One region of the Curtobacterium sp. SL109 genome, then DNA from elsewhere that is predicted to be linked to it. Evidence: predicted binding sites of a transcription regulator. Region 1 holds the regulator's gene; the other holds the start of a gene.
The links. The regulator HrcA, encoded in region 1, represses chaperone genes, less so after heat shock. The targets are predictions, from matches to a motif close to TTNGCACTCGNNNNNNNCGAGTGCNAA.
Positions count from the first base shown of each region.

Region 2: a site for HrcA is predicted at 7,374-7,400, ahead of groES (co-chaperone GroES). Genes of this name have one in related genera too.

Region 1 is NZ_JAPPRB010000002.1:2,093,283-2,108,137, reverse strand. Features, by position in the region: gene OVA28_RS11430 (16S rRNA (uracil(1498)-N(3))-methyltransferase) at 1-390, opposite strand, end outside; gene dnaJ (molecular chaperone DnaJ) at 390-1,502, opposite strand; gene hrcA (heat-inducible transcriptional repressor HrcA) at 1,548-2,570, opposite strand; gene OVA28_RS11415 (DUF4870 domain-containing protein) at 2,679-3,137, shown strand; gene hemW (radical SAM family heme chaperone HemW) at 3,134-4,366, opposite strand; gene OVA28_RS11405 (HAD family hydrolase) at 4,395-5,093, shown strand; gene OVA28_RS11400 (DUF1990 family protein) at 5,113-5,760, opposite strand; gene OVA28_RS11395 (hypothetical protein) at 5,893-6,378, shown strand; gene lepA (translation elongation factor 4) at 6,435-8,282, opposite strand; gene OVA28_RS11385 (pyridoxal phosphate-dependent aminotransferase) at 8,517-9,683, opposite strand; gene rpsT (30S ribosomal protein S20) at 9,934-10,194, shown strand; gene holA (DNA polymerase III subunit delta) at 10,480-11,499, opposite strand; partial or broken gene OVA28_RS19215 (ComEC/Rec2 family competence protein) at 12,131-13,240, opposite strand; gene OVA28_RS11370 (hypothetical protein) at 13,222-13,941, opposite strand; gene OVA28_RS11365 (helix-hairpin-helix domain-containing protein) at 13,938-14,735, opposite strand; partial or broken gene leuS (leucine--tRNA ligase) at 14,829-14,855, opposite strand, start outside.
Region 2 is NZ_JAPPRB010000002.1:233,407-248,261, forward strand. Features, by position in the region: gene OVA28_RS02400 (branched-chain amino acid ABC transporter permease) at 1-77, opposite strand, end outside; gene OVA28_RS02405 (branched-chain amino acid ABC transporter permease) at 90-1,517, opposite strand; gene guaB (IMP dehydrogenase) at 1,748-3,250, shown strand; gene OVA28_RS02415 (SDR family oxidoreductase) at 3,401-4,201, opposite strand; gene OVA28_RS02420 (ABC transporter substrate-binding protein) at 4,491-5,819, shown strand; gene rarD (EamA family transporter RarD) at 5,911-6,852, opposite strand; gene groES (co-chaperone GroES) at 6,985-7,281, opposite strand; gene OVA28_RS02435 (class I SAM-dependent methyltransferase) at 7,428-8,618, shown strand; gene OVA28_RS02440 (DUF4190 domain-containing protein) at 8,673-9,473, opposite strand; gene tsaD (tRNA (adenosine(37)-N6)-threonylcarbamoyltransferase complex transferase subunit TsaD) at 9,593-10,642, opposite strand; gene rimI (ribosomal protein S18-alanine N-acetyltransferase) at 10,635-11,174, opposite strand; gene tsaB (tRNA (adenosine(37)-N6)-threonylcarbamoyltransferase complex dimerization subunit type 1 TsaB) at 11,171-11,800, opposite strand; gene OVA28_RS02460 (hypothetical protein) at 11,838-12,143, opposite strand; gene OVA28_RS02465 (CPBP family intramembrane glutamic endopeptidase) at 12,283-13,233, shown strand; gene OVA28_RS02470 (sensor histidine kinase) at 13,220-14,494, shown strand; gene OVA28_RS02475 (response regulator) at 14,491-14,855, shown strand, end outside.

The DNA of each region.
Region 1 (14,855 bases):
CCGGGCACGGCCCTTCTCGACCTTGGCGCCGTCCCAGCGGGAGACGCTGCGCGCCGCCGACCAGGGCACGACGCGGTCGACGCCGATCTCGGTCGCGGCCTGCACCGCCATCTCGTCGCGTCCGCCCTTCGCGAGCGCCTGCACGAGGGTCAGCGACGGGGACGGCGGTTCCTCGACCACCACGGACGCGACGGTCAGCACGAGGGCGTCACGACCGACGGACTCGACCGGTCCGAGCACGACGGTGCCGCGGCCGTCACCGAGGCGGAGCGTCTCCCCGACTCGCACCCGCGACACCGTGACCGCGTGGCGGCCCTCGGCGCCGTCGAGCGCGACGGAGTCCCCGACGGTCACGCCGTCGAGGGACTCCACCAGGTAGAGCGACGCCATCAGAAGTTGAAGAAGCGGTCGCGCAGCTTGCCGAACATGCCCTGCTGGAACCGGGCGAGTTGCGGTGCCGCGGACTTGTGCGACTTCGCGAGCTGCTCGACGAGCTGGCGCTCCTTGTGCGAGAGCTTCGTCGGGGTCACGACCTGCACGCCGACCCGGAGGTCACCGCGCCCGCTGCCACGCAGCTTCGTGATGCCGCGGTCCTTGATCACCAGGACGTCGGCGCTCTGCACGCCCGGTCGGACCTCGAGCTCCACGGGACCGTCGAGGCCGTCGATCGTCGTCGTGGTGCCGAGGATCGCGTCGGTCATCTGGACCTCGAGCGTGGCGAGCAGGTCGTCGCCGTCGCGGCTGAAGACGTCGTGGTGGTGCACCCGGACCTCGAGGAACAGGTCACCGGAGGGTCCACCCGCCGGGCCGACCTCGCCCTGCCCGGGCATCTGGAGGCGCAGACCGGAGTCGACCCCGGCGGGGATGTCGACCGGGATGGTGCGACGAGCGCGGACGCGACCCTGGCCCTGGCACGTCGGGCAGGGGTTCGGGATGACGGTCCCGTGGCCGCGGCAGGTGCCGCACGGCGCGCTCGTCACGACGTTGCCGAGGAGCGACCGGACCTGGCGTTGGATCGAGCCGGACCCGCCGCAGATGTCACAGGTGCGCGGGCTGGTGCCCGGTGCGCAGCAGGAGCCGCCGCACGTCTCGCAGAGCACCGCGGTGTCGACCTCGACGTCCTTGTGCGTGCCGAAGACGACCTCGTCGAGGTCGACGTCGATGCGCAGCAGGGCGTCCTGTCCGCGCTCGGCCCGGCTGCGGGGACCGCCGCCACGGCCACCACCGGCGCCGCCGCCGAAGAAGGCGTCGAAGATGTCGCTGAAGCCCGCCGCACCACCGCCGCCGAAGGGGCTGTCGGCGGGGCCGGCGTCGTAGCGGCGCCGCTGCTCGGGGTCGCTCAGCACGTCGTACGCGTGCGTGACGTCCTTGAAGCGTTCGGCGGCGTCGGGGCTCGGGTTCACGTCCGGGTGGAGTTCCCGCGCGAGTCGGCGGTACGCCTTCTTGATGTCGGTGTCGGCCGCGTCGTGCGGGACACCGAGGACGTCGTAGTGGTCTGCCACGTATCCCTCAGTTGTGTTCGTCGGTGGATCGGATGATGGGGGTCGTCAATTCTCGCCGAGGAGCCTGGAGAGGTACCGGGCGACTGCCCGCACCGCTGCCATGTTCGAGCCGTAGTCCATGCGCGTCGGTCCGAGGACGCCCAGCCGGGCGACCTCGCCGCCGGCTGCGACGTACCCGCCGGCCACGATGCTCGTGGCGTCGAGACCGTACTCCGCGTTCTCGACGCCGATGCGCGCGGTCACGGAGACGTCGTCGAGCTGCATCTCCCCGAACAACCGGAGCAGGGTCACCTGTTCCTCGATGGCTTCGAGCACGGGGAAGAGCCCGCCGGAGAAGTCCTGCTCGCTCTTGGCGAGGTTGGCGGCGCCGGCCATCAGCAGGCGGTCCTGCCGGTTGGCGGCGACCTGCTCGATGAGCGTCGCGACGACCACGCCCGCCAGGGTCTGCGAGTCCGGGCGGATCTGTGCGGGGATCGCCCGCAGCGCGGTGGGGACGTCCTGCAGCGGGAGCCCGACGGTCGCGCCGTTGAGCACCGAGCGGAGTTCGACCAGGGCGGACTCGTCGAGCCGGACGTCGGTCTCCACGACGCGCTGCTCGACCCGGGCGGTGTCGGTGATGAGCACGACCATCAGGCGGGTGTCGCCGAGCCGGACGAGTTCGACGTGCTGGACCCGGGCGCGCACCATCGACGGGTACTGCACCAGGGCGACCTGGTTCGTCAGCTGGCTGAGCAGCCGGACGGTGCGGCTGAGGACGTCGTCGAGGTCGTTGGACGCCCCGAGGAAGGTCTCGATGGCGTGCCGCTGCGCACTCGAGAGCGGCCGTGCGGCGGCGAGGTGGTCGACGAAGACGCGGTAGCCCTTGTCCGTCGGCACCCGGCCGGACGAGGTGTGCGGGGCGATGATGAGCTGCTCGTCCTCGAGCAGGGCCATGTCGTTGCGGATCGTCGCGGCGCTGACCCCGAAGGCGTGCCGGTCGACGATGGACTTCGACCCGACGGGCTCGCGCGACGAGACGTAGTCACGCACGATGGCCTTGAGGACCTCGAGGGAACGTTCACTGACCACCGGGACCCCTTCCACGCGTGCTGGCACTCGGACATGTCGAGTGCTGATCCTACGCCTGCACACCGACACGCTCGGACTTCTCCGGGGGCCGGTCGCTACGCTGCCGCCATGAGCTACGGACACGAGCAGGACGGCGCCAGAGGCCCCGGTCAGCCCCGCCCCGGCGACTACGCCCACCAGCCCCACCCGCAGGGCTACGGGCAGCAGCACGACGGCCCGCAGTACCAGCCACCGCAGCCGCTGACGCCCGAGGACCAGCGCCTCTGGGCGACGCTCACCCACGTGGGCGGGATCTTCCTGAGCTTCGTGGGGCCGCTCGTGGCCTACCTGGTGCTGCGGGACCGCGGCGGCTTCGTCCGCGAGCACACCCGCCAGGCGCTGAACTTCCACATCACGGCCGCGATCGCCAGCTTCGTCGCCGGCCTGCTGACGCTGCTGCTCATCGGCTTCGTGCTGCTGCCGATCATCAGCGTCCTCGTGGTCGTCTTCGCGATCATGGCCGCCGTGGCCGCCAACCAGGGGCGCTTCTACCGCTACCCGCTGACGATCGAGTTCGTGAAGGCCTAGTCGAGCAGTTCGCGGACCACCGCGTCCGCGAGCAGCCGGCCCTGCAGCGTCAGGTCGAGGCGACCCGGCGCCCCGGGGCGGCCCAGGGCACTGCGGCCGTCCACCAGACCGCGCGCGATGAGCCCGGCGACCCGGCCACGGGCCTCCTGGCGGAGTTCCTGGGTGGTGAGTTCCCCACGGACGCGCGCGGCGAGCAGCACGCGCTCGACGTAGCGGGTCTCGTCGTCGAGCGTCTCGCGACCAGCGGCCGGGGACACGTCCTGGAGCACGCGGCCCGCGTACGCGGCCGGGTGCTTGACGTTCCACCAGCGGGTGCCGGCGACGCTCGAGTGCGCGCCGGGGCCGACGCCCCACCAGTCGTGGCCCTTCCAGTAGGACAGGTTGTGCCGGCTGACGTGCTCGTCGCCGCGGGCCCAGTTCGAGACCTCGTACCAGGAGTAGCCGGCGTCGCCGAGCACCTGGTCCGCGAGCTCGTACATGTCGGCGGCGAGGTCGTCGTCCGGGGCGGGCAGCTCACCGCGGGAGACCGCGCGGCCCATCGCGGTGCCGTCCTCGACGATCAACGAGTACGCGGAGACGTGGTCAGGCTCGCACGCGAGCGCGGCGTCGAGCGAGGTGCGCCAGTCGTCGAGGGACTCCCCCGGCGTCGAGTAGATGAGGTCGAGCGAGACGTCGAGGCCGAGCTGCTTCGCGAGGTCGACGACGACCGGCACGCGCTCGGAGTCGTGGGTGCGGTCGAGGGTGGCGAGCACGTGCGGCACCGCCGACTGCATGCCGAAGCTCATCCGGTTGAAGCCACCGGCGCGGAGGGTCTCGAGCGAGGCCGCGTCGACGGAGTCCGGGTTGGCCTCGGTCGTGACCTCGGCCCCCGGCAGGATGCCCCACGTGTCGTCGATCGCGCGGAGGATCATCGCGAGGTCGCTCGCCGGCAGCATCGTCGGGGTGCCACCACCGAAGAACACGGTCGACACCGGCCGACGGGGCACGCCCGAGCGGTCGAGGACCGACGCGGCCCACTCGATCTCGCGCACCGCATGGCCGGCGTAGTCGTCACGGCGGACGCCCCGCAGCTCGGACGCCGTGTACGTGTTGAAGTCGCAGTAGCCGCAGCGCACCCGGCAGAAGGGCACGTGCACGTAGACACCGAAGGGGACGTCACCCGCACCGGCCGCCGGGGTGAGCAGGCCGTCCGCGGGAGCCGGGTCAGCGATCGGGAGAGCACTCGGCATGGACTCCATTCTCCGCCATGATGGAGCCATGGAGCACCACTCGGTCCCGACCACGGTGCTGTGGGACATCGACGGCACCCTCGTCCGGAACGCCACCTCCCCCGGCAACCTGTACCACCTGGCGCTCGAGCGCGCGACGGGCCGTGACCTCCCCCTGCTCGTCGGTCACCAGCACGGGCGCACCGACGCCGGCATCATCGCCGAGCACGTCCGCGCCCACGACCTCGCCGTCGACGTGATCCCGACCGTGACCGCGCACCTCCGCGACCTGTCCGAGGAACGGCACCGCGCCGGCGAGCACCGCACGGCCGCTCCCGGAGCCCTCGCCCTGGTGACCCGCTTCGCGGCGCTCGGCTGGCGGAACGGGCTGCTCACCGGCAACTCCGCGTACCGCGCCCGCGTCAAGCTCGCCGGCGCCGGGTTCGACGTGGACGCCTTCGACTGGGACCACTCGTACTTCGGGGACGAGGAGGTCGAGCGTGCCGGGGTCACCGCCCTCGCCGCGGAGGCCCTCGCCGGCACCCGCGCGGTCATCGTCGGCGACACCCCACGGGACGGCGAAGCGGCCGACGCCGTGGGCATCCCGTTCCTGGCCGTGGCGACCGGCGTCTACGACGTCGAGGCACTCCGGCACACGAACGCGGTGGCGATCGCGCGGGACTGCGTCGTCGATGCGGCCCTCATCGAGGACGCCATCGCCGCGCTGCCCCCGCTGCGACACGAGTAGCGGGCGTCCACCCGGGCGGTCAGTCCCCGCGCAGCGCCGCCAGGTACTTCTCGGCCATCACCCGCTGCTGCCGGCGGAGCAGCGGCGCGACGAAGCGCCACTTCGCGCTGGCGGGCTGCGAGAACTGGCGGACCTGCAGCCACACGGAGCCGTCCGCGGTGCGCTCCACCACGAAGGACTCCTCACCCGAGAGCGGGTGGCCTTCGAGCGTGCCGTACGCGAAGCCCTTGCGGTCGGGCTCGTCGATGATCGACACGACGCGCACAGGCGCCTGCACCGACCGACCGAACGCGTGCATCGTCAGCACGGCGGTGGTGCCGGCGGTCACGAGCGGGGTGCCGTCCGGTGCGAAGTGCTCGACCCGCGGCGTCCCGATGGAGGCCGGCGCGATGGGCACCCCCTGCTCGTCGAACGTGACGGGGTTGTAGCGGACGTCGTCGTCGTCGGGCGCGTCGTCCACCCGGACGCCCATCCCGCTGCGCTCCTGGATCTGCCACGTCAGCGCCTGGGTCACCGCCGTGTCGAACCGCTGGTCACCGTGCCCGATGCGGGCCCGGGACTCCGCCGGGGTGAAGCCCTCCGGCGGGTAGGTCATGAGGTCCGGCGCCTGTGTCGCACCGACCGCTCCGTAGGTCAGGGCGGTCAGGTACCCTCCGCGGCTGCTCATCCCGCCATCGTACTGGGCCTGACCGACGGGCCGGACCGCTCGGGGTCACCGGTGGAGACCCGCGTCCGGTTCCGGACAGGCACCCCGAACGGGAGGCTGCAAGTCGTTGCGTATGCATCTACCTTTGGGTGCGTGCCCCGCTCCAGTGCCCTCCCCCGTCGGTCCGTCGACCGACGCACCCGGATGGCCGGGATCGCGACGCTCGTGTGCTTCGCCGTGGCCGCTGCCGCGCGGGTCCTCGTCGACACGTCCACCGCTGGCTTCGACGCACCCGCCCGGTACACCACGGCGGCGCCGAGCGGGTGGACGGCCTTCGACACGGTGAACGTCGTCGCCGTGGCCGGTGCCAGCCTCGCCGGCGCCGCGGTCCTGCTCTTCGGCGCGACGCTCGTCTCCGCCGTGCTCCACCACCCGGGGCGCCGCCTGCCCCTCGTGATCGGGGCCGTCACGCTCGTGATGGTGCTCGGCGCCGTCCTCGCCGGGACGGTCGCGAGCGGCCGGACCGACTTCGCCGTCGTCACGGAACTCGAGCTGCTGCGGACCGCACTGGCAGGACTGGCGGTCGCGAGCCTCCCGGCGGTCGTCCTGGGCGCACTGCGCGCCCGCGGCGAGACGTGACACCGTCGGCGACGGTCGTCCTGGGCGCGGTGCGCGCCCGCGCCCGCCGCTGAGCCCTACTTCTTCTTCTCTTCGACGTCCCCGGAGAGCGCGGCGATGAAGGCCTCTTGCGGGACCTCGACCCGGCCGATCGTCTTCATGCGCTTCTTGCCCTCCTTCTGCTTCTCGAGGAGCTTGCGCTTGCGGGTGATGTCACCGCCGTAGCACTTCGCGAGGACGTCCTTGCGCATGGCGCGGATGCTCTCACGGGCGATGATGCGCGCGCCGATGGCGGCCTGGATCGGGACCTCGAACTGCTGGCGTGGGATGAGCTTGCGGAGCCGCTCGGTCATCAGCGTGCCGTACGCGTAGGCCTTGTCGCGGTGCACGATCGCGCTGAAGGCGTCGACCTGGTCGCCCTGCAGCAGGATGTCGACCTTGACGAGGTCGGCGGCCTGGTCGCCGACGGGCTCGTAGTCGAGGCTGGCGTAGCCCTGTGTCTTGCTCTTGAGCTGGTCGAAGAAGTCGAAGACGATCTCGCCGAGGGGCATCTGGTAGCGGATCTCGACGCGGTCCTCGCCGAGGTACTCCATGCCGAGCAGGGAACCGCGGCGCTGCTGGCACAGCTCCATGATCGCGCCGACGTAGTCCTTCGGTGCCAGGATCGCGGCACGGACCATCGGCTCGCGGACCTCGATGATGCGCCCGGTCGGGAACTCGGACGGGTTCGTGACCTCGGTGACCGTGTTGTCCTCGTTCGTGACCTCGTAGATCACGCTCGGGGCGGTGGTGATGAGGTCGAGGTTGAACTCGCGGGACAGGCGCTCGGTGATGATCTCGAGGTGCAGCAGGCCGAGGAAGCCGCAGCGGAACCCGAAGCCGAGCGCGACGGAGGTCTCCGGCTCGTAGACCAGCGCGGCGTCCGAGAGCTTGAGCTTGTCGAGCGCTTCGCGGAGGTCCGGGTAGTCCGAGCCGTCGATCGGGTACAGGCCCGAGAAGACCATCGGCTTCGGGTCCGTGTAGCCGGGCAGGGCCTCGGTCGCCGGGCGCTGGGCACTCGTGACGGTGTCGCCGACCTTGGACAGGCGGACGTCCTTCACCCCGGTGATGAGGTAGCCGACCTCGCCGACGGACAGGCCCTTCGTGGGGATCGGCTCCGGGCTCGACACCCCGATCTCGAGGATCTCGTGCGTCGACTTGGTCGACATCATCTGGACCTTCTCGCGCGGGGCGATCGAGCCGTCGATCATGCGGATGTACGTCACGACGCCGCGGTAGCTGTCGTAGACCGAGTCGAAGATCATCGCGCGGGGCGCGGCGTCGACCGTGCCGACCGGGGCGGGGACCGTCCGGACGACGAGGTCGAGGAGCTCCGGCACGCCGACGCCGGTCTTGCCGGAGACGCGGAGGACGTCCTCGGGCTTGCCGCCGATGAGCTGGGCGAGCTCGGCCGCGTACTTGTCGGGGTCGGCGGCGGGCAGGTCGATCTTGTTGAGGACCGGGATGATCTGCAGGTCGTTCTCGAGCGCCAGGTAGAGGTTCGCGAGCGTCTGGGCCTCGATGCCCTGGGCGGCGTCGACGAGCAGGATGGCGCCCTCGCACGCGGCGAGGGAGCGGGAGACCTCGTACGAGAAGTCGACGTGCCCGGGCGTGTCGATCATGTTCAGCGCGTAGGTCTGACCGTCGAGCTCCCACGGCATGCGGACGGCCTGCGACTTGATCGTGATGCCGCGCTCACGCTCGATGTCCATGCGGTCGAGGTACTGCGCGCGCATCGCACGGTCCTCGACGATGCCGGTGATCGAGAGCATGCGGTCGGCCAGCGTGGACTTGCCGTGGTCGATGTGCGCGATGATGCAGAAGTTGCGGATCGCGTCGGCCGGAGTCGCGGCGGGCTCGAGCGGAGCGGATGCTTGTGGGCTCACGGTTCCTCAGGTGGGTCGGACGGTCAGGAGATTGTCCCACGGTTGCGTCCCGGCAGCGTGCGGGCGGTGCGGGGCGGCCGCGCGGCTGGCGCGTGGTGCGAGGTTGACCACCTCGTGCAGCCCTGGATGCCCGCACGGGGCGACCGACCTCGCACCAGGCGGAGGAGCGCGCACGGTGCGGGGCGTGGCGGGGCCGCGCCGAGCCTCCCGGCCGGGTCCGACGGAGGGTCCGGCTCAGACGACCGCGTGCGCCGGGGCCGGCAGCGCGCCCAGGCCGCGCCGCAGGTCCTCCGGGGTCGCCGCCAGGCAGACGCGGATCCAGCCCTCGCCGCTGCGGCCGAACGCGCTGCCCGGTGCCACGGCGACCCGCTCGCGCTGCAGGAACGCCAACGCCCACGCGGCGACGTCCCCCTGGGCGGCGTGCGCGACGTCGATCCACAGGTAGAAGGAGCCGTCCGGTGCGTTGTACCGGATGCCGGCGGCGTCGAGGACCTCGGTCGCGACCTCGAGGTTGGCGCGGTAGTGCTCCCGGGCGTCGCGCACGGCGGAGTGGTCCCCCACGATCGCTGCGAGGGCCGCGTACTGGTCGGGCTCGGCGACGCAGCTGATCATCGACTCCTGCACGGTGCGCATCGTCGGGCCCAGGCCCTTCGGGGTCACGAGGTACCCGACCCGGACCCCCGTCATCGCGTACGTCTTGCTCAGCGAGAAGGCGGTGAAGACGCGGTCGTCCTCGTCGAGGGCGGCCAGGCTGACGTGCCGGGTGCCGTAGGTGAAGTACTCGTAGACCTCGTCGCTGATCACCCAGAGGTCGTGTTCCTTCGCGAACGCCAGGATCCGCCGGAGCGTCGCCTCGCTGAACACCGTGCCGAGCGGGTTCGACGGCGAATTCACCACGATGGCCCGGGTCCGCTCGGTCACGCTCGCAGCGAGGGCGTCGAGGTCCGGCTCGAACCCGTGCTCCGGCCCGAGGCGGTACGGCACCGGCGTCGCGCCGATGATGTGGGCGTTCATCGTGAACGTCGTGTACCCGGGGTCGGGCACGAGCAGCTCGTCACCCGGGCTGAGCACGAGGGTCATCGCCTGGAACAGCGCCTGCGTCGCGCCGATCGTCATCCAGATCTGCTCGAGGTCGGCCTCGATGCGGTTCTCCCGCCGGAGCTTCTCCTGCACGGCCAGGCGCAGCGGCGTGATGCCGCCGTTCGGGGTGTACCCGGTGCGGTCCTCGGTCCAGGCACGTCGGGCCGCGTCCCCGATGTGCGTGGCCACCGGGACGTCCGGCTCGCCGATGACGAGCATCGTGACGTCCACGCCGTCCGCCTGGAGCAGGGCGGCCTGCTCGAAGACGCGGCGGATGCCGGAGGCGGGGACGGTGTCGATCCGAGGTGCGAGGGACGGCATGCTCGACACGGTAACGCCGCCGTGTTTCGGGGCGGTGACACGGGCGTGGTTCGGCGCGGTGTCGCGGGCGTGGTTCCGCGCGGAGCCGCGGGAGCGGGGCGTGTCGCGCGCGTTGATCCGCACCCCTGACCCTGGTAATGTGGCTTGCTGGCTTACGCGTTCCGTCGCCCACGGGTGGAACGCGATGCGACCAAGGGCCCCTCTACCCAGCGGTCGCGACCACCCGTCCGAGACGAAGCAGGAGCAACACATGGCGAACATCAAGTCGCAGATGAAGCGCATCAAGACCAACCTCAAGGCCACCGAGCGCAACAAGGCCTACAAGTCCGAGCTGAAGACGTTCATCCGTCACACCAACGAGGCCATCGTCGCCGGCGACAAGGAGAAGGCCACCGCCGCTCTCGCCGTCGCGTCGAAGAAGCTCGACAAGGCCGTGAGCAAGGGCGTCATCCACAAGAACCAGGCCGCGAACCGCAAGTCGGCCATCGCGAAGAAGGTCAGCGCGCTCTGAGCGTCTGATCCTCTCGAAGGCCCCGCACCGTTCCGGTGTGGGGCCTTCGTCGTTCCCGGGGTCGGCGCGGGGGGCTGGGGTGGCGGCGGGCGGGCGCGCTGACGCGCGGGCGGCGGCGCGGCTGGTTCCGGATGACGACGCACAACGGAAATCCGCTGGCGCCGCCGGAATCCGTGGTTCGGGCCGACACCCGTTGTGCGGCGTCGGCCTGGAGGCTCGGCTCACCACACCGGGGCTCGCCGCGTCGGGCAACGGTGCGACGTCGGCCGGGAGGCTCGGCTCAGCTCACCGGGGTTCGCCGCGTCGGGCGATGGTGCGGACCATGACCTCGAGCGCGTAGTGGGCGTCGCGTGAGCCGCCCTTCACCGCGGTGTCGGCCTCGGCGATGCTGATGATCGCGTTCGCCAGCCCGGACTCACTCCACCCGGCGACGTCCCGCTGGGCACGCTGCACCTGCCACGGCGCCATGCCGAGCGCGGACGCGGCCTGACCGCTGGAGCCCCGGAAGGAACTGACCTTCGCCATGGTCCGGATCTTGCTCGCGAACGCGGCGACGATCGGCACGGGTGCCTCGCCCGTCGCCAGGGCGTGCCGCAGCTCCACGATGGCCGGAGCGGACCGCCCGGCGAGGGCGATGTCCGCGACCTTGAACGCGTTCGTCTCGACGCGGCCGCCGTAGTACTTGTCGACGACCCGGTCGGTGATCTCCTGGGCCTCGTCCGCCAGGAGCTGCCGGCACGCCGCCGCCAGCTCGGCGAGGTCGTCGGCGAACGCGGCGACCAGCGTGCGCACGGCCGAGGGTGCGATCTTGCGTCGGGCAGCGCGGAACTCGGCGTTCACGAAGTCGATGCGGTCGGTCTCCCGCTTGAGCTCGTCGCACAGGACCTCGATCCCCCCGCCGACGCCGCTGCGGATCGTGTCGAGGAGCTTCTTGCCGCGCACCCCGCCGCCGTGCCGCAGCACCAGGGTGACGTCGTCGGCCGGGTTGCCCAGGTACGAGATCGTCTCCGTGATGAAGGCGTCCGTGCACTTCTCGACGTTGGTGACCCGGACGAGCCGCGGTTCGCCGAACAGGGACGGGCTGGCAAGCGTCGCCAGCAGGCCGGGCGCGTACTGGTCGGCTTCGAGGTCGTGGACCTCGAGCGCGGGGTCCTCGCCGACGAGCAGGTCGCGGAGCATGCCGGTCGCACGCTCGGCGAGGAAGGTCTCGGGTCCGGTGACGAGGACGACGGGCGCGGGACGGATGCCCGACCACGGGACCTGGTCGATCTTCGCGGCGGCGCGCGCGGGCTTCTTGGCGGGCATGCGGTCCTTCCGACGGTGCGTGGTCGAGTCTACGGGCCGCCCCCGACGTGGGCCGTCGCAGGGCGAGCGTCGCTGCAGTCCCCCGAGCAGCCGGTGCCGGGGTCCGTGTCGGCGACGGTGGTGCCGCCTGCCGTTCCGTCCAGACCTCCGGGCCGGCGACAGCACCACGGACGACGATCGTCCCCTGCCGGTCGGTGCGGAAGGGCGTCGTGCCGGCGGCGGCGAGCATCTCGAGCGCCCGCTCCGTCGGGTGCCCGTACGTGTTGTCCGCGCCGACGCCGATGAGTCCGACCGGCGCTGCGAGCTCGCGGTAGAGCGTGGGGTCCTGGTCTGCGGACCCGTGGTGCGCGACCTTCACCAGGTCGACGGGCCCGAGCGCCGTGGACGCCGGGACCGACCCACGCAGCCGTCGTTGTGCCGTGGCGTCGAGGTCCCCGAGGAACACCCCGGTCAGGCACGTCGTGCACCCCGGTGGTCGGTCCGTCCGCAGCACAATGCTCGCCTCGTTGCCGCTCGTCGGGTCCGACACCCGCGGCCAGAGCACGTGCCAGGGCACCCGCCCGAGCACCCCGTGCACGCCGTCGTCGGCACGCCGGACGTCCACCCCCGCGGTCTCGAGCCGTCGGAGCACCCCGGCGTCGGCCGGCCGTACCGGCGGTCCGACGAGCGCCAGGTCCACGTCCCCGACGACCTCGTCCAGTGCACCGACGTGGTCCTCGTCGTAGTGGGTCAGCACGAGCAGGTCGATCCGGTCGACGCCGAGCAGGTCGAGACAGCTCCGCAGCCGAACGGGGTCGTCGCCGACGTCGACGAGCGCGGTGCTCGTGCCGTCCCGCAGGAGCACCGCATCCCCCTGCCCGACGTCGCACATCGCCACGGACCAGTCCCGCGGCAGCCCCGCGCGCGTCAGGACCGTCGGCACCACCGTGGTCGCGAGCCCGATCGCTGTCACCACCGAGGCCACGAGCACGAACGGTGTCCGGACCCCCGCCGGTGCGAGCACCACGCCGACGACCGCACCACTGACCACGACGGCGGTCACGACGCCGACCGCCCCGGCCGGCCACGGGAGCGAGGCCACGGGCAGCCCGGCCGCCGTCTGGGCGATGACCCCGATCGCGGCAGCCGGAGCCCACGCGACCGCCGCCACGACGCCGCCCGCTGCCGGCCACAGCGGCGCCAGCACGCACGCCAGCAGCCCGATGACCGTCACCACGGGGGCGAACGGCTCCGCCAGCAGGTTCGCCGGGACCGCGTACGTCGGCAGGGCGGGTGCGAGCGGGATCGTCAGCGGCCAGCACGCCACCTGCGCGGCGAACGGCACGGCGACGGCAGCGGCCACCGGTGTCCAGCAGCGCCGTGCGAGCAGCGCCGTCAGCGGTGGCCCGAGCACGACGATCCCCGAGGTCGCCAGCACCGACAGGCCGAAGGCGAACGACCGTGCGAACCACGGGTCGACGACGAGCATCACGACCGCCGCGAGCGCGATGAGCGGCACACCACGGACCGGACGACCCGACAGGTGCACCACGAGCACGACGACGGCCATCACGGTCGCGCGGAGGATCGACGGGTCCGGGCGGACGAGCACGACGAACCCGACGAGGAGCACCACCGCCAGCGCTGCCCGGGCGCCACGGCCGAGCCCGGCGGCGCGACCGAGCAGCACCACGAGGGCCACGACCACCGCGCAGTTCGAGCCGGAGACCGCGGTCAGGTGGGTCAGGGCGCTGGCCTCCATCGCGGCCTCGGTCGCCGGGTCCAGACCGCTGCGGTCGCCGATCGCCAGCCCCCGGAGCAGTGCTCCCCGGGCTGTGGCAGGTCCGCGGTCACGGTGGCGAAGGCCCCGCGCGCGTGGTCCGTCAGCGCGAGGAGCCCGGTCGGCGGTTCCGTGGCTGCCGGCCCGCGGAGGAACACCACGAAGGCGGTCGCGGACCCGGCCTCGTCCGACTCGATCGCTGCCCGCGCCGTCAGCGTCGTGCCGGCTCCGAGCGAGCCCTGACGAGGAGCATCATCGTCCACAGCGGGAACCACTCGCACAGGCACGTCGAGCCCCGTCGCAGCGCCGGCCGCACGCAGGGTCGCCACGACCGACCGGTCCGCCCCGGCGAGGTCCCGGTCGAGCACCACCGTCACGGACGCCGACCGCCCGGCCAGGGCCTCGAGTGCCGCGGGGCTCCGGCGGGGGTCCCCGACGGCGACGGCGACCGCGACGAGGGAGACGAACGCGGCCGACGTCACCACGAACGCCGCGACGACCCGCACGCGCTCGCCGGACGGCCGAACCCACAGCAGGGCCGTCCCCGTGAGGAGCACCCCGCCGGCGACCGCTGCCACCGCCCATGCCGCCGACGTGGACCCGACGAGCACGGCGGCGACGACCCACGCGACCGCGACGGGCACCGCGATGCGCAGGTCAGCTCGCGCGGGCGTGACGTTCACACGCGCACCCGGTCCTGCAGCTCGGCGAAGCGGCCGTCCCCGATCCCGCTGACGTCGAGCAGGTCCTCGACCGCGGAGAACCGACCGTGCTCCTCCCGCCACGCGAGGATCCGCTGCGCCAGCCCCGGACCGATGCCGGGCAGGGTCTCGAGGGCGGCCTGGTCCGCGCTGTTCAGGTCGACGACGTCCGACGCTGCAGACCCGTCTGAGCCCGCGGCCCCGGACACCCCAGACCCAGGACCGGGATCAGCCCCAGCGGACCCAGCAGGACCAGCAGCGCCACCGCTGTCGGCACCGAGCGCCTGCGGCACGTCGACCTCACCGACCCGCGGCACGTAGAGCCGCTCACCGTCGACGAGCGGCCGCGCCAGGTTGAGCCGGGCGAGGTCCGCGTCCCCGGACGCACCGCCCGCGGCCTCGAGCGCATCGGTGACCCGGCCACCCCCTGGCACCGTCACCACCCCGGCGTGCGCCACGGCGCCGAGCACGTGCACGACGACGGACGGCGCGGCGGACGTCGATGCCGACGCCGACGGTCCGGCACGCCCAGCCGAGGCCGAGGCCGACGCCGCCCCAGCACCAGCAGCAGCACCCCCAGCCCCAGCAGCACCAGCCCCAGCACCAGCCGCGCCTCCTGCCGGAGCGGACGCCCCCACCGACGCCGCCCCCGTCACCGACGTCACCCCGCCCGCGCCGCTCCCCCGCGAACCGAGCACGATGACGACCAGCGCGACGACCACCACCACGGCAGCGACGACGAGCGCCGCGCGGGGCGAGAGCGTGAACCGTGACATGGCCGGAACGCTACGGAGCCCGGTCCGACGACCGGGCCCCGACGAGCGACACCGTGGACGAACGACGCCGCCCTGCGCATGTGGAGGAGTGGACTACCCCTTGATGGCGATGTTGACGAG
Region 2 (14,855 bases), 1.9 Mb from region 1:
GCGAGCGCGAACGCGGCCGTCGTGGGCGCGAGGGCCTCCTGCGTCAGAGAACTGAGGAGGTTGAGGATGTAGTCCATGGCGGCGCTCCCTTAGCCGATCCGCTCGGCGCGGCCGAAGATGCCCTGCGGCCGGAACAACAGGATGAGGATGAGGATGACGAGGGCGGTGGCGTACTTGAAGTCACCCGGCAGCACGAGGTTCGTGAGCTCGACGACGACGCCGATGATCATCGACCCGGCGAGGGCGCCGTAGGCGGTACCGAGGCCACCGAGCGTCACCGCCGCGAACATGAGCAGGAGCAGCTGCAGGCCGGTCTGCCAGTTGACGCCGTTGAGCACGAGGCCGAGCATCACGCCCGACAGCCCGGCGAGACCGGCGGCGAGCGTCCACACGAAGCGGATCACCCGGTCGACGTCGATGCCGGACGCCGATGCCAGGGCCGGGTTGTCCGACACCGCGCGGGTGGCCCGGCCGAAGCGGGTCTTCGCGAGGAACAGCCCGGTGAGGATGAGCACGACGAGCGCGATGGCCATCGCCACGTAGGACTGCACGGTCAGGGTCACCCCGGCGAACGTCACCGTCTGGGGGTTGCTCTGCTGGATGCGGACGGTCGAGGCGCCGAAGAAGTACTGGAAGGCGTACTGCGCCGCGATCGAGAGACCGATGGTGACGATCATCAGCTGCGTGAGGCTGATGCGGCGGCGCCGGAGCGGACTCCAGATCACCATGTCCTGCAGGTACCCGCTCGCCGCGCAGATGATCACGACGATCACCCCAGCGACCCAGATGTTCATGTGGAGCTGGTTGGCGAACGTGTACGCGAGGAGGCCACCGAGGGTGACCTGCTCACCGTGCGAGAAGCTCGACAGGCCGGTCGTGCCGTAGATCAGCGACAGACCGATCGACGCCAGGGCGATGAGCAGCCCGAGCCGGATGCCGGACACGAACTGCTGCCATGCCCGCGCCGCGGTGACGCTGGTGCCGGCCTCGGACGTGGTGGCGCCCTCTTGGTCCGACAGCTGGAAGATCTGTCCGGCGTTCGCGTTGAGGTTCGCCTGCACGGTGCGCTTGGCGTCGGCGGCGTTCGTCAGGAACTGGCCCTTGGGCAGCGTGTCCTGGTCGACGGTGACCGAGTACTGGCCCGCTGCCGGCACACTCACGGCCCAGCGGCCCTGCGCGGACGTGGTGGACGTCGCCGCGAAGCCGGCGGGCCCCGCCACGTCGACGTCCACGCCGACGGCGGGCTCCCTTTTGCTGTCGAGGATCGTGCCCTGGATGCAGCCGTTCGACGTGCTCACGGTGCAGGGCTGGTTCGACGACGGGGCCGAGCTGGCGCTCGCACTCGCCGTCGCGGCGGGGGTGGCGCCCTGGGCGGGGATGGTCACCGCCCAGTCGATCAGGAAGGTCGCCAGGAAGGCCGCGACGAGCACGACGACGAGCACCAGTCGACGACGACCTGGCGCACCGGGGCGGAACCGGCGCAACAGCGCCGGCCCCGCAGGAGTTGTGGATCCCACGGAAGAGCCTCTCGTTCGGATGCCGAGGAACCTATGGGCTTTTTGTGACACCCGTGTTTCCAACGTGTTCCCTGTGTGATTCGTGCCGTAACTGTGATGCTGTGGAGGAACGGTGGGCAAGTCCTCCACAGCCGGAATGCGCATCGCGGCTCCCGCGTTAGCATGTTCCATCCGGAACCCGACGCTGCGTCCGGTGCCTCGACCACTTCACGCGCCCACGAAGGGGACCCATGGACCAGCCGGATCCGTTCGGATTCATCGGACTCACGTACGACGACGTCATGCTCCTGCCCGGGCACACCGACGTCATCCCGAGCGAGGCGTCGACCGCGTCCCGGCTCACCAAGCGGATCTCCGTCAGCGTCCCGCTGCTCTCGGCGGCGATGGACACCGTCACCGAGTCCCGCATGGCCATCGCCATGGCGCGACAGGGTGGCATCGGCATCCTGCACCGCAACCTCTCCATCGAGGACCAGGCCGCCTACGTCGACAAGGTCAAGCGGTCCGAGTCGGGCATGATCACCAACCCGGTGACCACGACCCCGGACGCCACCGTGGCCGAGGTCGACGCGCTCTGCGGCCAGTTCCGCGTCTCCGGTCTCCCCGTGGTCGAGGCCGACGGCACCCTCGTCGGCATCATCACCAACCGCGACATGCGCTTCGTCGCACCGTTCGAGCAGCAGACCACGCTCGTCCGCGACGTCATGACGAAGGCCCCGCTGATCACCGCGCTCGAAGGCATCGACCCCGAGTCGGCGATCGCGATCTTCGCGCAGCACAAGATCGAGAAGCTCCCGCTCGTCGACGCGGACGGCAAGCTCCGCGGGCTCATCACCGTCAAGGACTTCGACAAGAGCGAGCAGTACCCGGACGCCACCAAGGACGACGAGGGCCGGCTGCGCGTCGGCGCGGCGATCGGGTTCTTCGGCGACGCCTGGCAGCGTGCCGAGGCGCTCCGTGACGCCGGCGTCGACGTGCTCGTGGTCGACACCGCGAACGGCGAGAGCGAAGGCGTGCTCGACATGGTCCGCCGCCTCAAGGCCGACCGGTCCTTCGACTCCATCGACGTGATCGGCGGCAACGTCGCGACCCGTGCCGGTGCCCAGGCGCTCATCGACGCCGGTGTGGACGCCGTCAAGGTCGGCGTCGGCCCCGGCTCCATCTGCACCACCCGTGTCGTCGCCGGCGTCGGCGTCCCGCAGGTGACCGCGGTGTACGAGGCCTCCCTCGCCGCGCGAGAGGCCGGCGTCCCGATCATCGCCGACGGCGGGCTGCAGTACTCGGGCGACATCGCCAAGGCCCTGGTCGCCGGTGCCGACACCGTGATGCTCGGTTCCCTGCTCGCGGGCACGGACGAGTCCCCCGGGGACCTGGTCTTCGTCAACGGCAAGCAGTTCAAGGCGTACCGCGGGATGGGCTCCCTCGGCGCACTGCAGACGCGTGGCAAGAAGACCTCGTACTCGAAGGACCGCTACTTCCAGGCGGACGTCCCGAACGACGACAAGCTCATCCCCGAGGGCATCGAGGGCCAGGTCCCCTACCGCGGCTCGGTCGGCAACGTCGTGTACCAGCTCACCGGCGGGCTCCGGCAGTCGATGTTCTACGTCGGCGGCCGCACGATCCCCGAGCTCAAGGCCCGCGGCAAGTTCGTCCGCATCACCGCGGCCGGGCTCAAGGAGTCGCACCCGCACGACGTGCAGATGGTCGTCGAGGCCCCGAACTACAGCCGCTGACGCACCACCCGCACGCCTGACGCCCCCTGGTCAGCGAGACACCGCCGGATCCGGCACCGTCTCGCCGACCAGGGGGCGTCTCGCCGTCCACCCGAGGAGACCGACGCCCCGCGGAGACCGACGCCCCGCGGAGACCGACGTCCCGAGGGCTCAGGCGGAGCGCCAGTCGTCCGACGTGATGTGCGATCCTCCGTGCGGCCCCATCTGCAGCATGCCGCCGTCCACAGGCAGCGACACCCCCGTGATGTACGACGATGCCGGCGAGGCGAGGAACGCCACCGCCGCCGCGATCTCCCACGCGTTCCCCGGCCGACCGAGCGGCACCCCGGGGCGGGAGATCGTCTGCGGGTCCTCGTCCTCGGCGCCGGTCATCCGCGTCGCGATCTCGCCGGGTGCGACCGCGTTCGACGTGATCCCGTACTGGGCGAGTTCGATCGCGATGGTCTTCAGCAGGCCGCCGAGTCCGTGCTTCGCGGCGTCGTACGCGCTCGACCCGTACCGCGGCTGGTGCTCGTGCACGCTCGTGATGCCGATGATGCGCCCACCCGTGCCCTGCTCGACCATCCGACGAGCGGCGGCCTGGATCGTGACGAACGCCCCGTCCAGGTCGGTGGACACCGTGTGCCGCCACTGGTCGAGCGTCATCTCGAGGAACGGCGCGTTGTCGCCGGTACCGGCGTCGGCGACGATCACGTCGACACCGCCGAGCTGCTCGACGAGGCGGTCGATCACGGCTCCGGCACTGGCGAGGTCGCTGACGTCGATCTGCTCGACGAAGGCCTGGCGTCCGGCGGCGCGGACCTCCTCGGCGGTCTCGTTCGCACGGTCGGGCTCGGACAGGTAGGTGATGCCGACGTCCATCCCCGCTGCGGCGAGCGCGACGGCGGTGGCGCGACCGATGCCGGATTCGGAACCGGTGACGATTGCTCTGGTGGGCTGGTAGTCGCTCATGCCTGCGGAACGTACGCCGAGCCTCCAGGGCGCCCTGCCGGACCATCCGCCCGGCGCAAGCAGCTCCGAGACCGGACCATCCGCCCGGCGCAGACCGCGCACTCAGCCCCGCGGCCCGACCCCGAACGTCCGCACAGCCTTCGTCACGGCTTCGTAACGAAACACTTTCCGTACCACCCCGTCACACGGGCGAAACACGCAGACCCTACTTTTGCTCGCATCCCCACGTGGAGGTGCCGCACTCGACCCGATGCGGCAACGGCCTCCGCGCACAGAAAGGGTTCCACGGATGATCAGAACCACCCGCGTCACCACGGCGCTGGCACTGGCGGGAGCGGCTGCGGTCCTGCTCGCGGCGTGCTCCACCTCCGGCAGCACCAGCCCGTCCTCGTCGGCCTCGGCCGCCAAGAAGGACCCGGCCTCGAGCTGCAAGGCGCCGTCGTCGCCCGGCACCGACGCGCTGAAGATCGGCACGATCCTGCCCCTCACCGGATCGCTGGCCTACCTCAACCCGCCCGCCGAGTCCGGCGTCGGCCTGGCCGTCGAGGACATCAACTCCGCTGGTGGGGTGCTCGACAAGGACGTCGCCATCTCGCCGCAGACCGACTCCGGTGACAGCACCGACATGACCGTGTCGAGCTCCGCGGCGACGAAGCTTGTCAACGCGAAGGTCCCGGTCGCGATCGGCGCCGAGTCCTCGTCCGTGACGCTCAACGTCATCGACCAGCTCACCAGCAACTGCATCGTCGAGATCTCGCCCGCGAACACCGCGTCCGACCTCTCGGGCTACTCGTCGTACTACTACCGGACCGCTCCGCCGGACTCGGTGCAGGGTTCGGCGCTCGGCCAGCTCGTCACCGGTGACGGCAACGCCAAGGTCGCGTTCCTCGTCTTCAACGACACGTACGGCACCGGCCTGCGCAACTCCGTGCAGGCGGCCGTCGAGGCCTCCGGCGGCCAGGTCGTCTACGGCGGCAAGGGCAAGGGCCAGGAGTTCCCGCCCGGCCAGACCACGTTCTCGTCCGAGGTGACGGCCGCGCTCGCGACCAAGCCTGACGCGATCGTCGTGCTGGCGTTCGACGAGACCAAGTCGATCATCCCCGAGCTCAAGTCGCAGAACGCGGACATGGCGAAGATCTACATGTCGGACGGCAACACGGCTGACTACTCGAAGGACTTCGACCCGGGCACGCTCGAGGGTGCCCAGGGCACCATCCCCGGCGCCTCGCCGAAGGACGACCTGAAGCAGCGCCTCGCCGAGTTCTACAAGAAGTCCTCCGGCAAGGTGCTGGCCGACTACTCGTACGCGGCGGAGTCCTACGACGCCACCACCCTCGCCGCCCTCGCAGCGGTGAAGGGCAAGGGCACCGACTCCGGGACCATCCAGGCCAACATGGACAAGGTCTCCGGCGTCGACGGCGGCACCGAGTGCGCCACGTTCAAGGACTGCAAGACGCTCCTCGACGGCGGCAAGGACATCCACTACACGGGTCCGTCCGGCATCGGTCCGTTCGATGCGAACAACGACCCGTCCACCGCCTACATCGGCATCTACAAGTTCGACGGCGACAACAAGCCGGTCTACCAGAGCGCCATCCAGGGCGCCGTCAAGAAGTAGCACCGCACCACCACTGAACGGCCCCGGGAGCTCGGCTCCCGGGGCCGTTCCGCGTCCGGTGAGGGCGGACGGGAGGCTCGGCTGGCGTCCGTCAGGCCGCTCGACGCGGCAGCACGGTGCGGCGGGCGCGGTGCGCAGCCATCAGGGAGTCGGTGGTCAGGATCAGCAGGGCGACCCAGACGATCCCGAAGCCGATCCAGCGCGAGGCCGACATCGCCTCGTGCTGGACCACGACGCCGACGACGAGCTGCAGCACGGGCGTGAGGTACTGCGTCAGCCCGAGCGTCGAGAGGGACAGCCGACGGGCGGAGGACGCGAACAGGAGCAGCGGCACCGCGGTCGCCGGGCCGGCGCCGAGCATCAGGAGCACGTGTACCCAGCCCTCGGACCCGAACGTGATCCCGCCCGCGACGCCCGTCGCCCCGAGCACGACGAGGGCGACGACCGCGAGCGGCGTCAGCCACATCGTCTCGATCGTCAACCCGCTGAGGGCGTCGACCGTCCCGCCGACGCGCTTCTTCACCAGGCCGTAGAGCCCGAAGGAGAACGCCAGCGCGAGCGAGATCCAGGGCATCTGGCCGTACCCGACGGCGATCACCACGACGGCCACGACGCTGAGCCCGACCGCTGCCCACTGCACCGGGCGCAGCCGCTCGTGGAGCAGGACCACGCCGAGTGCGATCGTCACGAGCGGGTTGATGAAGTACCCGAGCGCGGCCTCGACCGTGTGACCCGTCGTCGTCGCGAGGACGTACACGGTCCAGTTCACGAGGATGAGCACGGCGGCGATCGCCATCACGCCCATCATGCGGCGCTGGGCGACGAGGGACCGGGTCCGGAGCCACGACCGGGTGAGCGCGATGCCGACCAGGCAGAAGAGCAGCCCGACGACGATGCGCCAGGCCACGATCTCGAACGCGCTGGCGGGTGCCATCGCCACGAAGAGCAGCGGCATCAGCCCCCAGAGCCCGTACGCGATGACCGCCTGCAGGACCCCGACCGACGCCTCGCTCCGCACCACGCGCTCTGTCACGCACCAATGCTACGGACGCGCGTCGACGCGGCGGACGCAGCGTGAGCCTCCCGGCTGGCCCGGACCGTCCCCGGAACGCACGAACGCCCCGTCAGCGCGGGGCTGACGGGGCGTTCGAGGAGTGGAGCTGTCTCAGTGCTCGATGACCGCGAGGACGTCGCGGGCGGAGAGGACCAGCAGGTCCTCGCCCGAGTACTTGACCTCGGTTCCGCCGTACTTCGAGTAGATGACCTTGTCGCCGACGGCGACGTCGAGGGGGACGCGGTTGCCGTTGTCGTCGATGCGACCCGGACCCACGGCCACGACCTCGCCCTCCTGCGGCTTCTCCTTCGCGGTGTCCGGGATGACGAGACCGGATGCAGTGGTCTGCTCCGCCTCGACCTGACGGATGACGATGCGATCTTCGAGCGGCTTGATGGTGACGGCCACGGTGACCTCTTCTTTCTCGGTACTGACTGGTACAGATGAAAACCGGTTGGCACTACGCGCACGAGAGTGCCAGGTCCAACTGTAGGGGGCGGCTGGCACTCGGTCAATCCGAGTGCCAGGTCTCCTGGTGATGACAGGATCGTCTCATGGACGCTGCCGAACTCGCTCAGCTGCTGACCCCGGACGGCATGGCGCTGCTCGACCGCACCCCGGCGGTCTCCGACGGCGGTGAGATCGTCCGCGTGGTGTCCCGGCTGCGTGCCGAGGGCCACGACCCCGGACTCGTCGCAGCGGTGCTGACGCAGGCGAAGCTCCGCCAGAAGGCGCGGGGCAAGTTCGGCGACTTCGCGAGCCGGATGCTCTTCACCGAGGCGGGGCTCGAACAGGCCACCCGACTGTCCGTCGCCGCACAGCACGCCGGACGGTTCGCCGCCGCCGGCTTGCGCCGGGTCGCGGACCTGGGGTGCGGCATCGGTGGGGACGCGATGGCGATGGCGGCGCTCGACCTGGACGTGACGGCGGTCGACCGCGACGAGGTCACGGCAGCGGTGGCGACGCACAACCTCGCGCTCTGGCCGGACGCCCGCGTCGAGCTCGGGGACGCGGCCGCCTTCGACCTGACCCGCGTCGACGGCGTGTGGATGGACCCCGCACGGCGCACCACCGGGCACACGAACACCCGTCGCCTGGCGGACCCGGACGACTGGTCACCGTCGCTCGACACCGTGTTCGCCGCCGCGACGACCACCCCGACGGGCGTGAAGCTCGGACCGGGCATCGACCGCGACCTGGTCCCCGACACCGCCGAGGCGCAGTGGACGTCCGTCGACCGGGAGGTCGTCGAGCTCGCCCTGTGGTTCGGCCCGCTCGCACGACCCGGCATCCGGCGCGCGGCGACCGTCATCGGCGCGCACGGCATCGCGGAGCTGACCGCCGACGGCGACACCGAGGACGTCGACACGGGGCCGCTCGGCGAGTACCTCTACGAGCCCGACGGCGCCGTGATCCGCGCCCGGTTGATCGGCGACCTCGCACGGCAGCTCGACGGGCGGATGCTCTCCGAGGGCATCGCCTACGTCAGCGCCGACCGTGCCGTGACGACGCCGTTCGCGCAGGGGTTCCGCGTGCTCGACACGATGCCGCTCGACGTGAAGAAGCTCGCCGCACGCCTGGCCGCCGACGGCGTGGGCACGGTCGAGATCAAGAAGCGGGGCGTCGACGTCGACCCGGCCGAGTTCCGGAAGCGCCTCCGGTTGCGCGGGGGCACGGGCCGGGTGACGCTCGTGCTCACCCGGCTCGAGGGGCGGCACACGGCGGTGCTCTGCGAGCGGCTCTGACGCAGGGGCGTCCGGGCCGTCAGCGGCGCACCGCCGTCAGTGTCGTCAGCGTCGTCAGCTGATGAAGGCGCCGGAGTCGTAGCTGCCGTAGTCGGTGTAGCCGCCGGCCTGCCCGAAGGCGAACACGACCACGATGATCCAGAGGAGCCAGAAGCCCGTCATCACCCAGCCGGCGATGATGCCGGTGAGTGCGAGGCCGCGGCCGTTCTCACCGGTCTGCTTGATCCTCCGGAGCGCCACGTGGCCGAGGATCGCACCGGCGGGACCGACCAGGATCGCGATGAAGAAGAACGGGATCGCGCCGAGTCCGAACACGATCGACAGGATCGACAAGAGGTTCGTCTTGGGTCGTTGCGCGTAGGGCTGGTAGCCGGTGTTCGCGTAGGCGCCGGGCTGGGCGTACTGCTGCGAGTACGGGTTCGACGCGGCGTAGGGGTTCTGCGGGGCGCCGTACTGCGGCTGCTGGCCGTACTGGCCCTGATTCTGGCCCGGCCCCTGGTTCTGACCCTGGCCGTACTGGCCGTACTGCTGCTGCTGGCCCTGGCCCTGGCCCTGGCCCTGGCTCTGGCCCGGCTGCTGCCCGTACTGCTGCTGCGGCTGCTGCTGCTGCTGCTGCTGCTGGCCGTACTGCCCCTGACCGCTCTGCCCGTACTGCCCGGGCTGCTGGTACGGGTTCGCCTGGGGCTGACCCGGCTGCTGGTACGGGTTCTGCTGGTACGGGTTCTGCTGCTGCGGGGCATCCTGCCCGTACCCACCGGGCTCGGCCGCCGATCCGGGTGCTGGTGCCGACGCGTCCGGCTGCTGTCCGTCCGGCCGCTGCTCGCCCGGCTTCGGCCACTGGTTCTGATCGGACACGATGCACCCCTCCCGACGACCCGTGCGGCCGTCGCCTGCAAGCCTGCCACAGGCGCGGACCCGCCGACCCAGCCCTGTTCGGGGCGGCACGGGGGCGGACCAGCAGCTGCGGCCGGCGCTCAGACCTGGACGGTCGTCACCGGCAGCGTGGAGTCCGCGGCGATGTCGAGGTCGCTCGGCGCGTGCCCCTCCGCGACCAGCCGCGCCCCGACGGCCGCGATCATCGCACCGTTGTCGGTGCAGAGGTCGAGCGGGGGGATGCGGAGCGCGACGCCGGCCTCGGCGCAGCGGGCCTCGGCCACGGCGCGCAGGCGGGCGTTCGCCACGACGCCGCCGCCGAGCAGGAGCCGGTCCACCCCGGTGTCCCGGCAGGCGTTGAGCGCCTTGGTCAGCAGCACGTCGACGACGGCCTCGCGGAAACTGGCGGCGACGTGGGCGACGGGGACCTCGCGCCCGTCGTCGCGGCAGCGCTCCACCCAGCGCGCGACGGCGGTCTTCAGCCCGGAGAACGAGAAGTCGTACCGGTGCGCGGCCATGTCCTTCGGCAGGGTCAGCCCACGGGGGAACCGGATGGCGGTCGGGTCACCGTCGGCAGCGGCGCGGTCGATCTGCGGCCCGCCCGGGTACGGCAGCCCCAGGAGTCGTGCGACCTTGTCGAACGCTTCGCCCGCGGCGTCGTCGATGGTCTCGCCGAGGAGCTCGACGTCGCCGACCAGGTCCCGCACGAGGAGCAACGAGGTGTGCCCGCCGGACACCAGCAGCGCCACGGTCGGGAGCTCGATCGCACTGCCGTCCGCACGCAGGACGTCCGCCCCGACGTGGCCCACCAGGTGGTTCACGCCGTAGAGCGGCTTGCCGGTGGCCACGGCGAGCGCCTTCGCGGCCCCGACCCCGACCATGAGGGCGCCGGCGAGCCCCGGGCCCGCGGTGACCGCGACGGCGTCGAGTTCGTCGAGCGTGACGCCGGCCTCGGCGAGCGCCTGGGTGAGCGTGGGCGTCATCGCCTCGAGGTGGGCGCGTGCGGCGACCTCGGGCACGACGCCGCCGTAGCGCGCGTGCTCGTCCATGCTCGACGCGATGACGTTCGCGAGCAGGGTGGTCCCGCGGACGATGCCGACGCCCGTCTCGTCGCACGAGGTCTCGATGCCGAGCACGAGCGGTTCACGCATCGAAGGTCTCCTGTCCGATCGGGCCGGGCCCGGTCCGCGGCGGTGCGGCCGACACCGGCGGCAGCTCCGCCCGCATCACCCACGCGTCGGCCCCGTCCGGCTGGTAGTAGCGGGGTCGGACGGCGATCTGCTCGAACCCGAACCCGGTGTACATGGTCTGGGCGACGGGGTTGTCCGCGCGGACCTCGAGGAAGACCTCGTGCACGCCACGACGCCGGGCCTCGTCGAGGAGCTCGGTGAACAGCGTCCGGCCGATGCCCTGCCCGCGGTGCTCCGCCGACACCGCGATGGTCTGCACGTCGGCCACCGGGTTGCCGGGCAACGAGGACAGCCCCGCGTACCCGACGACCGTCGATGCGCCCTCCCCGGTCGTCTCGACGACGACGTAGTACCCGTGCGGGGAGTACAGCTCCCCGGACATCTGCGACGCCGACCAGGCGTCGGTCGGGAACGAGGCGTGCTCGAGCCACATCACGTCGTCGAGGTCCTGCGGGTGGGCGCGCCGCAGGCGCAGCCCGTCGGGCAGCGTCACCGCGCGACCCGCTTCGGAGCGCCGGGCACGGTCACGTCGGGCTCGCGGAGGTAGAGCGGGGCGTCCTCGGCGAAGGGTGCGCCGGAGGCGAGCCGGTCCGCGGCGAGCACCCCGAGCCTCCCGGCGGGGACGGTGGCTGCGGTGACCCGCCGGAACGCCCCGGAGGCTCCCAGCACGTCGTCCAGGTCCGCCGGCTTGGCGAGTCCGGGCCCCGCGGTGCGCGTGCCGGCCTGGTCGTGGACGCTCCAGTGGACCTCGCGTCGGCGGGCGTCCGTCAGGACGACGAAGGGGCCGGCGTCGGCGGGGTCGGTCGCGGCGACGTCCGCCGCGACCGCGTCGTGGCTGACGAGCGGCAGGAACGGGACGGCTCGCGCGGCCGCGAAGGTCCGGGCGGCGGCGATCCCCACGCGGAGGCCAGTGAAGGGTCCGGGGCCCATGCCGGCGACGACGCCGGTGACGTCTGCGGGGGTGATGCCGGCGGACGTGAGGACCTCGGCGAGGAAGGGGCCGATGACCTCGGCGTGCCGGCGGGTGTCCTCCGTCGAGCGCTCAGCGAGGACCCGGCGGGTCGCAGAGTCGACGACGGCGACGGAGGTCCCGGCGGAGGTGTCGATCGCGAGCAGCACCCGTCCATCGTAGGCGGCTCGGGAGCCCCGCCGGGGTCTAGGCCGCAGGCTGTGGACGGAGCGTCCCGGGTCCCACGGGCAGGACGCCGACGCGGTACTCGTACCCCTGGTCAGCGGGGGCGACGGTGATGTGCGCGGCTCCGAACCGCCACGCGCGGTTGTAGCAGTAGACGCCGATCTCGGTGTCGCCGTCCGGCACCGCCCAGGTGCCGACGCCCCACTGGGCGGGCTGGCCGACGCCGTTGATCGTGACGGTCGGACGGGCGAACCACGTCAGCAGCGGGCGGGTGATCCGGAGTTCGACACGGCGTCGTGTCGTCCCCGAGGGCAGTGTCGAGTCCACCGCCGAAGCATACGGGTCACGCCTCCTCCTTCCGGACGATGTCCGAGACCTCGTCCTTCCTCCGGTCGTCCCAGACGACGGCTGTTCCTAGCGTCGTGGTGTGACCGATCGACGGTTGCGGATCGACACGGAGGACATCATGACCACCATCACCCCGACCAGGGCGACGCCCGACACGGGAGGTGCCCCGAACCTCATCCGGCGCCACCCGCTCGTCGCGTTCGCGGTCCTCGCGTGCGGCCTGAGCTGGCTCGCCTGGCTGCCGTACATCCTGTCCCCGCACGGGCTCGGCGTGTGGGACGTCCACGTGCCGGAGATGCTCGGCTCGGCACAGCTCGCCGGGGTCCTGCCGGGTGCGCTCCTCGGCCCGCTCGGTGCCGCGTTCCTGGTCACCGCGGTCACCGACGGCCGTGCCGGTCTCCGCACCTGGGTCGGACGGCTCTGGAAGTGGCGGGTCGCGTGGCAGTGGTACGTGCTCGCGCTCGTCGCGGTGCCGCTCGTGGTGGTGGCCGCAGGCGCGATCGCGTCCGGCGGGGTCGTCAACCCACCGTCGCTGCTGGCGCTCGCCACGATCGTCCCGGCGCTCGCGCTGCAGATGGTGACGACCGGGCTGTCCGAGGAACCGGGCTGGCGCGACTTCGCGCTCCCCCGTCTCCAGCGTCGCTTCGGCCCGCTCGGTGCCGCCGCCGTCCTCGGCCCGCTCTGGGCGCTCTGGCACATGCCGCTCTTCTTCAGCGACTGGGGCGGGTGGCCCGACGCGCACTGGACCGCGCCGCTGGTCTTCGCCGGCTTCACGATCACCTTCAACGTCGTGATGGCGTGGGTGTTCAACCGCACGGGTCAGAGCCTGCCGCTGTCGGTGCTCCTGCACGTCGGCGTGAACAACACCGTCTCCGTGCTCTGGACCGACATGTACCCGGGCATCGACGCTGACCGCGGCGTGCTCGTGCTCTTCATCGGGGCCACGGTCGCTGCCCTGGCGATCATCATCGGCACCCGCGGACGACTCGGCTACACCGGCGACCACGACGACACCGTCGTGCACGGCTCCGACCAGCGCTTCGTAGACTCGGCTCATGGCCACCGCTGACGCCCGGACGAGCGCCGACGTGTCCATCCGTCGCCGTGACGTCGTCGTCGCCGCCGTCACCGCCCTGGTCTCGATCGGGCTGCTGCTCTCGCTCCCCGCGATCGACGCCGCCGACCCCGACGGCTCGTCACTCGGTGTGCCCCCGCTCGGGACCGGGGCAGGTTCCGGCGGCTGGTGGCTGCTGCTGGTCGTGCTCCTCGTGCAGTCCGCCGCGCTCCTGCCGGTCCGTCGCCTGCCGGGGTCCGTCCTCGTCGCCACGGCGGCACTCGCCGTCGTCCCCGCGGCGGTCGCTGGTGCCCTGTACGGCATGAGCGCCCTCCCCGTCGGCGTCGCCGTCGTCCTGCTCGTGTTGACCATCCCGCCCCTCCGGCGCTGGCCGGCCCTGGTGGCCGCGGCAGCGCTGGTGGCGACCGGTGTGACGGTCAACATGCTCGTCGCGTTCGGCGCGCCGCTGGCCGCCGCGGTCGGCCAAGGGCTCCTGCAGGCGGTCGGCGTCGTCGCCCTCCCCCTGCTCGCCGCCCTCGTCGTGCGGTCCCGCCGCGAGGTCGGCGCCGCCCGCCGCGACGAACAGCGCGCCCTGGTCGGCGAACGCGAGGCCATGGTCGACGCCACCCTCGCCCGCGAACGCGCAGAGATGGCCCGTGAGCTCCACGACATCGCCGCGCACCACCTGTCCGGCATCGCCCTGATGGCCGGCGTCGTCGACCGACAGATCGACACCGACCCGGAGCAGGCGCACGCCGGTGTCCGCCAGGTGCGCGACCAGAGCAGCGCGGTGCTCGACGACCTCCGCCGACTCGTCGGACTGCTCCGTGACGAGTCCGCTGCCGCCGAACGCTCCGTCGAGACGTTCGCCACACTGCCCGAACTGGTCGCGCGGACACCGGGCGACGTCCGCTTCTCGGTCCTCCGCCCGCTGGGCTCCGACGACGACGGACCGTTCGGTGCCGGGATCGGCCCGCTCGCGCAGCTGGCCGCGTACCGCACCGTCCAGGAGGCCCTGGCCAACGCCGCCATGCATGCTCCGGGCACCGCGTGCTCCGTCCAGGTCGACGACCGGTCAGCAGAGCAGGTCACGGTCGCCGTCCACAACGACCCGCCGTCGGCGACGCCGGTCGCGCGGTCCTCGGCGGGCGGGTTCGGGTTGCTCGGCATGCGCGAGCGTGCGGAACTCGTCGGAGCCACCGTGAGCGTCGGGCCCGCTGCGGACGGCGGCTGGGACGTCCGCCTGGTGCTCCCACGCGAGGGGTCCTCCCGGTGATCCGCGTGCTCGTCGCCGACGACCAGGCCCTCGTCCGTGCCGGCATCTCGGCGCTGCTCGGCGCCGAGGAGGACATCGAGGTCGTCGGTGTCGCGTCGGACGGCATCGAGGCGCTGGCCCTGGCGAGGAGCACGCGCCCGGACGTGGCGTGCCTGGACATCCGGATGCCCGGCCTGGACGGCATCGAGGTCGCACGCGCGCTGTGCGGCCCCGATGCCGACCCCGCCGTGCCCGCGCTGATGCTCACCACGTTCGACCTCGACGACTACGTCTTCGGTGCCCTCGAAGCGGGCGCGTCCGGGTTCCTGCTCAAGGACGCCGACCCGGACACGATCATCGGCGCCGTCCGCCAGGTCGCCGC